DNA from 4 places in the Selenomonas sp. FC4001 genome. Region 4 is predicted to be linked to each of the others. Evidence: riboswitches for the same ligand, from Rfam matches in the RefSeq annotation. Region 4 holds a riboswitch; each other region holds the start of a gene.
What was found. Region 4 has a riboswitch for cobalamin ahead of nikB (nickel ABC transporter permease). Riboswitches for the same ligand answer to the same signal wherever they lie in the genome.

Region 1 (2,205 bases), on a different contig from region 4:
ATACGAATCATTTTTTGGTGATTCGCGATGCGGCGGTGCTGAATAAATTGGTGGAATTGGTGCAGTCTGAATTTGCCAAGATGGAGATTACGCCGGAAAATGAAGCCAATATCGGCGGCGCTATCAAGCTGTCCAAGAAGGGGAATTACGTCTTCAAGTACAATGCCCCGGTGCTGATTGTCGTAGCCAATAAGAAGGACTATGGCAACAATATGGCGGATAGCTGTGCCGCCATGGAGAATATGCTGTTGGCAGCCAATGCGTTGGACTTGGGCGCCTGCTGGATAAACCAGCTGCGCTGGCTGCAGGATAATCCGGTGCTGCTGGACTATCTCCATGAACTCGGCATGAAGGATGACGAATGGGTTTTCGGTTCCATCAGTCTGGGTTATCCGGATATGCCGGATGGTCTGCCCAATCGGAACATCACCACCATCAAGGGCAATGAAGTAACGTATATTGGCTGAGATGAAAATTATTTATTGCGTTGACAATAAAGAAAATTTATGCTAATATACATACTGTAAACGAAAGCACAATCGAATATGGTTGGGTCAGGTGTCTTAGACTTAATAGGGAAGCCGGTATAAGCCGGCGCGGTCCCGCCACTGTAACAGGGAGTTTATCTGCATAGTTATGTCACTGGGAGTTCATCCTGGGAAGGCGCAGATAAATGTTGATCTGGAGCCAGGAGAACTGCCTGATTAACAATCGCCGTTTGACCTGCGAGTGATGGGGATGGAGATTTATCGGTACTGAAAAGTTTTTAGAACCTGGGTTAGTGTGGGTATTTTCGAGTAGCGTAAATGAGCTCTTCCCTACGCGGGAAGAGCTATTATTTTGCCTATTTCGTCGAAAGGTTTTTCCTGTCGGTTTTATCTGACAGGAAGAAATGCTCATACATTTCATTCAGTTCTATGGATTGTCTGCGTTCTTGCAGCAGCTCCGATAGCTTTATCGGAGCTTATTTTTTTCCATTTACATAGGGGACGTGTTCCCATGACTATCGGGGATAGTGGATAATAATTTGAGGGGAGTCTTTGGACACCATGGAAGCACTTTGTATTGGATTAGCACTTTTAGGACTTATGTATTTTGCTTACCGCGGTTGGTCAATTATTCTGATTGCACCGTTTTTCGCGGGGCTGGCGGCGCTGGCCAGTATGTTTGATATACTGCCGGTGTACAGCGAGCTGTATATGACCAGATTAGCGGAGTATGTGAAGACATATTATCCCGTATTCCTTTTCGGGGCAGTGTTCGCTAAGCTGATGGAAAAAGGGGGACTGGCTTCGGCCATCGCCGGCAAGATTGTGGATGTGCTTGGGGAAAAGCGGGCAATTCTGGCGGTATTGATGGGCTGCGGGGCTTTGACTTATGGCGGGCTCTCCGTATTCGTGGTGGCCTTTGTTATGTATCCCTTTGGTGCGGTGGTGTTTAAGAAGGCGGACATTCCCAAGCGGTTGCTGCCGGCGGCGCTTTGGGTTGGTATCTTCTCCTTTGCCATGGTATCGTTGCCCGGCACACCGCAAATTCAGAATATTATTCCGTCCTCATATTTTCAGACAAGTACCTGGGCGGCACCGGGCATCGGCTTGTTTGCTTCCCTGTTGTTCTTGCTGATTGGCTGGGGCTGGATTGGCCGAAGGGCAAAACATTTGCAGGCACAGGGAGAAGGTTATGGTGACCATGGCAGTGACGGACGTAAGAAACGCAATCCGAAAATTAATATTCCCTGGTATTGGGCAATGGTTCCCCTGCTTATGGTTATTGTCATCAATGTGATTCTCTCGAATCCCTTTGGTTGGGAATGGGGCTTCCATTGGAATGAGGAAAGTCTGGCTGCCTTTGTGCCCTTGAAGTTGACACTACTGGCTTCTCATGTAGGTAAGGTTTCGGCCATCTGGTCTATCAGCGTGGCTTTGATTCTTAGCAGTATTGCCGCTGCCTACATCGGCCGCAAACGGTTGAAAGTCACCGATGGTTTCCTGCCAACCGTCAACTATGCGGCACTGTCCTCTGGCTCTGCTGCGCTCAATGTTGCTTCCGGCTATGCCTTCGGCTGCGTTATTACCGCTATGCCAGGTTTTGCGCCTGTGACGGAATGGCTGGTGGGCATTGCCGCTTCCTTTGGCCCGCTGCTGTCGGCGGTTATTACCACGAATATCATGTGCGGCATTACTGGTTCTGCTTCCGGTGGTTTGA
Region 2 (2,205 bases), on a different contig from region 4:
TTGTACAGCAAAAACAAAATCCTGTGAACAATTATATATATATCCTTCATCCGGTTCTAACAGCTGACCATTTTTTATCGCCTGCATATTTTGCAGCGAAGGATCATCCAGATATTCGGACCGGAAGCGGTTAATATCAAATTGACCATGATTATTATATGTTGGTAAAAATAAAATATCTGGATTTATCTCCACCAATTTTTCCTTGCTCATCTCTTCGCCGTTTTTAATGCCTGCGGCTGCTCGCCCGTTGATTACACCAGCCAACTGACATGCTTCATCAAAGCAACAGCCTGCACCACCATAGCCCTTCATCAAGGAAATCAGCACCACACTGCGTCGCTGCTCAGCAGGTATTTTTTCCACCTTTTCCCCAATATCCGCAAGCTTTTTATCCATCTTGGATAGCAATATCGCCCCTCGCTCTGGTTCGCCAGCAGCCTGAGCCAGCAGCGTGATTGTCTCCTTAATCTCCTGCAAACTGCGAGGCCCCTTACAAACCACCACTGGAATCCCTAAATCGCGCAGCGCTGCCACACGGGACAAATCTCCCCAATCAGGAATAATCACCAAATCTGGCTGCAAAGCAGCTATCTCCTCCACCGAAGGATAACGGATTTTGTTCGCCACCTGTTTTCCCAACTCTACTACGTTGGAACTCGCTGGATCATCCAGCATGGCATTAACTGCTGCCATGCGCTCTGGTTCTACCAATCCCAACATTATTTCATCCGTACTCATGGACATCGTCAGAATGCGCCGTGGTTTTGATTGGATGTTAACCGACGTCCCCTGTACATCCATCACCGTATAGGCCGCGTTATCTTTTTGTTCTGCCGTATTCCCTTTACATCCAGCCAAACATGCCAGGTTCAATACCAACATTATTGCCAATATCCAGCGAAAAGGTTTTTGCATATTCCATCCCTCCAAACAATCAAAAAAGCCATCCTCGTAAAAGGACAGCTGAAAGCCTGCACTATAAAATTACCTAATGGCACAGAAAATACGGCTAATCCCCTCCCCATCCCTCGCAGGTAATAACGGTGATTGTCAATTAGGCAGTTCTCCTGGCTCTGGTTCGTTGCACCTCTGCGCCTTCCCAAGGTTTCCCCCAGTGACGTTACTTTTGCAGATTCGCTCCCCATTACAGTGGCGTGACCGCGCCGGAATTTAACCGGCTTTTCTATTAAGTATTACAACACCTAATCCCTATAAAATTTATTGTTTACAATATGTTTTATATAATATCATTATCTATATTTGTTGTCAATGCTAGTAACTTTGTTCTTCTAAAAGCCATTCATACAAAAAGTGGGCTGCTACACGTTCAATACTCGTGTAGCAGCCCACTTTTTAAGCTAGTACGTAAACCTCAATGTTTCTCCGGCCGAAGTTCATGCATTCGCCGTAAGTTTCCATGCACAGGTCCACTTTCTGACCGCGGATAGCACCGCCGGTATCGGCAGCGATAGCCACGCCATACCCCGGGATATATACCCGGGACCCCAATGGAATGACCCCAGGGTCAACCGCAACGACACCGCGGCGGGCAGGAATACCAGTGGCGGTAATGCCTGCGCCGCTCCCATCTGTGGGGAGGTAAGCCGTTGCTTCCATAGTGTAGGCGGCGGTATAGGCCATCATGCCCATTTCCGTCTGCACCTTGGGTCTCATCTGTTCTTCACGCATACGCTGCAGTGCCTCGCGTTTTTTGGCACTGTCAGATACTACTATGTCTAGGTTCTCCTGAATTTTCGCATCCAGTCCCAGAGGCGTTTCCACGTCCTCCAGATTATAGCCCAACTCGATCAGGGCGTCACCTACGGTCTGCTTGCTGGTCACAATCTGTTTTGCCTGACCATTGTACGTTACCGTTACCGGAACCGCGCGGTAAACGGTGATTTTCGTGTTCTTGCCATCCTTTTCCAGATGGTATTCGTCATTGGCTCTAAGTTTCACGCCATTTTTTCCTAAGATAAAAGCTGGATTCGTATGATTAGTCGTGGTCGTAATTGTCTTGCCATCGGCCACAATGGTCACCTGGTGCCAATCGTCCGGCAACGTGGTTTTGGTAAAACCAGTTGTCATCATCATCATAATGGCCAGCACCACGCACATTACGATTTTCTGTTCTTTATGATTGAATGTTAACAGCTTCTTTAAACTCATTAAAAGCCCCCTTCAAGGTTTGGTGAAGAACTT
Region 3 (2,205 bases), on a different contig from region 4:
CGAAGTACACAAAGACCAGCAGGGCAATGGCCAGATTATTGACCTGATTCTGCCGCTTCTGGTGCTGATTGCGGCCTGCGTTTACGGCATGCTCTACACCGGCGGAATTCACGAGGGCAAGAGCATTGCCGAGGCGTTTGCGGACTGTGATTCTTCCAAGTCTTTGGTACTGGGTTCCTTTATTGCCTTTGTCTTTACGGGCCTTTTATACCTGCCTCGCAAGGTCATTTCCTTCAATGCCTTCTGTGACAGTTTCGGCTGGGGCTTCAAGGCAATGACGCCGGCTATCTTCATTCTGTGTCTGGCTTGGACGCTTTCGGGCATTTGCAGTGATAAGTATCTGAACCTGGGCGGCTTTGTCGGTGGCATCGTCAGCGCGAATGCGACGCTTATCATGCTGCTGCCGCCGATTTTCTTCCTCGTGGCCATTGGTCTGGCTTTTGCGACCGGCACGAGCTGGGGAACTTTTGGTATTTTGATTCCCATTGCGGTAGCTGTCGTAGGTGCTGACCCGCAGATGCTGACCATCTGTGTGGCCGCTATCCTCTCCGGTGCTGTGGGCGGTGACCATGCTTCGCCGATTTCCGATACCACGATATTGGCTTCGGCCGGTGCCCAGTGCGACCATTTAGACCATGTGAGCACCCAGCTGCCTTACGTGATGACGGTAGCCGCCTGCTCGCTTATCGGCTATGTGGTGGACGGCTTTACCGGCAATGGCTGGATGGGCTTAGGTGCGGCGCTGGCATGCCTGCTCGTAGCGATGACGGTTATTTCCAGTAAAGTAAAATCATTAGATAAATAATGTGTCAGATAGCAGTGAATCTTGTCGTTCACTGCTATTTTTTTGTGGGCAGAAAAATGGAGTCATTGACAGAGTTTCTTGACAAATTTAATAATTTGTATTAATATTGGCATTAGATTTGAATATATTTGGGAACAGGTGTCCTACGGACTTAATAGGGAATCCGGTATAAGCCGGAGCGGTCCCGCCACTGTAAGGTGGAGTCCTGCATCATTTTGTCACTGGGGTAGATAAGCGTACCTTGGGAAGGCGATGCAGGATGATGAAACCGAGCCAGGAGAACTGCCTGTTCTGACATCACCGTGACTCTGATTTCAGAGTTGTGCCTGCGAGCGATGGGTAGGGGATTGAATCTAGCGTGGGGTATTCAGATACCGGCGGTTTTTTACCGTGGGTCTGTTTGGCACGATTATTAGACGGCAATCTTTTTGCATTCGCGAAAAGGTTGCCGTTTTTTGTGTGTTTACCCCGAAAAAGAGGAGGCTGTGCTATGAGTAACGAAACCGGTGGCGAGCTGGACCTGCAGGCCATTTTGAAAAAGGCCGAACAGCAGACAGACTTTCCCGATGTTCCCTTGGACGAGTTTACCCCGCCCACTTATGAGGAGTGGAAGGAAGCCTGTATCGCCCTCTTGAAGGGAGCCCCCTTCGAGAAGAAAATGTACACCAAAACTTATGAGGGCATCACCTTCGACCCTATGTATTTCCGTAGGGACACAGAAGACATCCTGCCCAAGGATTCTTTCCCCGGCATGGATGATTTCCTGCGCGGGGCCCAGCCCAGCGGTTATTTGGGTAAGCCCTGGGGCATAGCGCAGGTTTGTGATGAAACCATGCCTGCTGAGAACAATGAACTCCTGCGCCATGAACAGGAGAAAGGTTCCACCATCTATCATATCAAGCTGGACAGCGCGAGTTTGAAGGCGCAGGATGTGCGCACGGCAGCAGCCCCTGGGGATGAGGGCGTGTCAGTGACCACGCTGGATGATATGCACACCCTGCTGAATGGCTTGAAGCTGGATAAATATCCGCTGTATCTCTATGCCGGTGAGTCGGCACTTCCCATGTTGTCGCTGTTTGCCGGTGCCCTCAAAGCCTCTGGCCAGGATTTGGCGAAGGTACGGGGCATCGTTGGCGCTGACCCCTTGGGGGAATTGACGGCTGTTGGCAAAAACAGCAAGGCCGTTTCGAGTCTCTATGATGAAATAGCCAAATGTGCGCAGTGGGCCGTGAAGAATGCACCGGGTCTGAAGACTGTCTTTGTGCGCAGTGATGTGTACAGCCGGGGCGGGGCCAATGATGTGCAGGAGTCGGCCTATACGCTGGCCACGGCGGTAGCCTATCTCAGGGCCATGCTGGAACGCGGCCTGACCATTGAGGAGGCTGCAGGTCAGATTATGT
Region 4 (2,205 bases):
GCTCCGCAGACGGCGTCTGCAGAACCAATTTCATATTTCCCGCCATGGGGTCCTGCGGCGCAAGATACGGGGCAAAGATAGCCAAGAGAACAATCAGCACGACCAGCCCCGTATAAAAAGCAAATAACTTATTTTCCCGAAAAACCGTCATCAATGGGCCTCCTTCTTCAGACGCGGGTCAAGGTAGACATAAGACAAATCCACCAACGCATTGATGGCCATGTACACAATGGAAATCCAGAGCACAAAGCCTTCAATCAGCGGATAATCCCGCATGGAAATCGCCCGCACCGCCATATTGCCGATGCCCGGCCAGGAGAACACCATTTCGATTACGGCCACGCCGCCCAGAAGCCAGCCAATGGACATGCCCAAGAGCGTAATCAACGGCAGAACGGCATTGGGCAGCACATGCTTCCAGAGGATTGCTTTCTCCGAAAGTCCGCGGGCTCTAGCGCCCACCACATAATCCTGCTGCAGTTCCTCCAAGAACACCGTGCGCACCTGCCGGATATACTTGGACGACATATAAAGCGCTAATGTGAGTGCCGGCAGAACAATGCCCTGTGCCGTCACCGCCGATTTGGCAATCGGGAACCAGCCCAGCTTCAAGCCGAACACATAGAGAAAGATAAGACCGAGCCAAAAGGTCGGCATGGATACCCCGATAAACGAAACCGTCCGCACCAGATAATCCTGCCAGCCATTGCGATGCACAGCCGACCATATCCCCAGTGGCAGGGATATGAGCAGGACGAACACAATCGTCACAGCCGCCAGCGTCAGGGTTCCGGCAAAGCCTTCGAGCAGTTTATCCGTTACCGGTTTCTTGGCCGAGTAAGACATGCCCATATCCCCATGGAGAACGCCTCCGGCCCAGTTGACATACTGCACGAGGAACGGCTTATCCAGGCCCAGCTCTGCGCGGGTCTTGTCCAAGGTTTCCTGCGATACAATCGTATCACCGGCCTCCAAAAGCATGGCCGCCGGGTCCCCCGGTGCCAGATAGGTCAAACAAAATGTCAGAAAGCTGACGCCCACAAGGGTTATCAGCATTTGCGACAATTTGCTTACAAGTTTTTGCAAAATCATCCACACTCCCTAAAAAATTATAAAAAAAGCCTGTCCGCATAAAAATGCAGACAGGCTCACCGTAACAAACTCCAGTAAAATCCCCATCCCCATCGCTCGCGGGTGTAAGAAACAGCAATCGTTTCTTGCGGTGATTGTCAATCAGGCAGTTCTCCTGGCTCCAGTTCATCATCATATCGCGCCTTCCCAGAAATGCTTTGCCCTTTCCAGTGACCTAAATGCAATATGACTCCCTGTTACAGTGGCGGGACCGCTCCGGCATATACCGGATTTTCTATTAAGTCTTCCGACACCTGATTCAACCGTATATTAAAAATTACTCTCAATACACAATAAGACAAACAAGATTTTACCACTCTCCCCAGGCTGTGTCAAGTGTCACAGGCCATTTGCGGGCGGGCTTTCCAAAGGCGCCAGAGCAAAAATGACGCGCAGGACGCCCTAAGGGACTGGTCAATCGCCAAAGCTAACCATGCCCCTGCCAGCCCTAAGTCGAGCACCTGCAGGAAAAACGCCGTAATCAGCGGCCGCAGGAAAGCGATGCTCACAAAGGAATAGGCAGCGACCTGACTCGTCTTGCCGCTGCCCCGAAGGACACCGGCGCAGACCATAGCATGGGCTTCGGGAAAACTCACCGCTGCCACAAAAATCATAATCAAAGCGCCTAACGGCAGAAGCTCTGCCTCATGGGAATAGATGCCAAAGATTTCCTCCCGCAGTACATAGGTGGCAGCAAAGGAAATCAGCGAGAACACAAAACTCCACTTGAGTCCTGCGCGCAGCTGCCGCTGCCAGTAGCTCCAGTCTCCGGCACCATGGGCATGCCCGGCCAGCACCATATTGGCTTTGCCCAGGCCGCCCGCAAAGCAGTAATAAAAATCGCAGAAGTTCATGCAGATGGCATGCACGGCATAGGCCGCTGTACCGAGTTCAGCGACCATGCGCGTATAGAGCACCATGCCGATACGCTCAAAGCCCTGCTCGCTGAACACGCCGCCAAAGACCGGCAAGAATTCCTGAAAATACGCCCGCGTCGGCCAAAAACTGCCCCAGCCAGACCATTCGCTCTCCTTCAGCTGATAGCCTGTTACGCCCAGCGTCCAGCCCGTACCG

Region 1: another riboswitch for cobalamin. It lies ahead of T320_RS07485 (GntP family permease); the one in region 4 lies ahead of nikB (nickel ABC transporter permease).
Region 2: another riboswitch for cobalamin. It lies ahead of T320_RS04475 (ABC transporter substrate-binding protein); the one in region 4 lies ahead of nikB (nickel ABC transporter permease).
Region 3: another riboswitch for cobalamin. It lies ahead of T320_RS13035 (methylmalonyl-CoA mutase family protein); the one in region 4 lies ahead of nikB (nickel ABC transporter permease).

What each region holds. Positions count from the first base shown of each region.
Region 1 is NZ_JNJF01000014.1:90,037-92,241, forward strand. Features, by position in the region: gene T320_RS07480 (nitroreductase) at 1-467, shown strand, start outside; cobalamin riboswitch at 540-719, shown strand; gene T320_RS07485 (GntP family permease) at 1,050-2,205, shown strand, end outside.
Region 2 is NZ_JNJF01000010.1:14,514-16,718, reverse strand. Features, by position in the region: gene T320_RS04475 (ABC transporter substrate-binding protein) at 1-918, opposite strand, end outside; cobalamin riboswitch at 1,043-1,224, opposite strand; gene T320_RS04470 (G5 and 3D domain-containing protein) at 1,357-2,172, opposite strand.
Region 3 is NZ_KL370794.1:13,851-16,055, forward strand. Features, by position in the region: gene T320_RS13030 (Na+/H+ antiporter NhaC family protein) at 1-805, shown strand, start outside; cobalamin riboswitch at 925-1,110, shown strand; gene T320_RS13035 (methylmalonyl-CoA mutase family protein) at 1,296-2,205, shown strand, end outside.
Region 4 is NZ_KL370793.1:86,458-88,662, forward strand. Features, by position in the region: gene nikC (nickel transporter permease) at 1-151, opposite strand, end outside; gene nikB (nickel ABC transporter permease) at 151-1,092, opposite strand; cobalamin riboswitch at 1,219-1,404, opposite strand; gene T320_RS10145 (MATE family efflux transporter) at 1,464-2,205, opposite strand, start outside.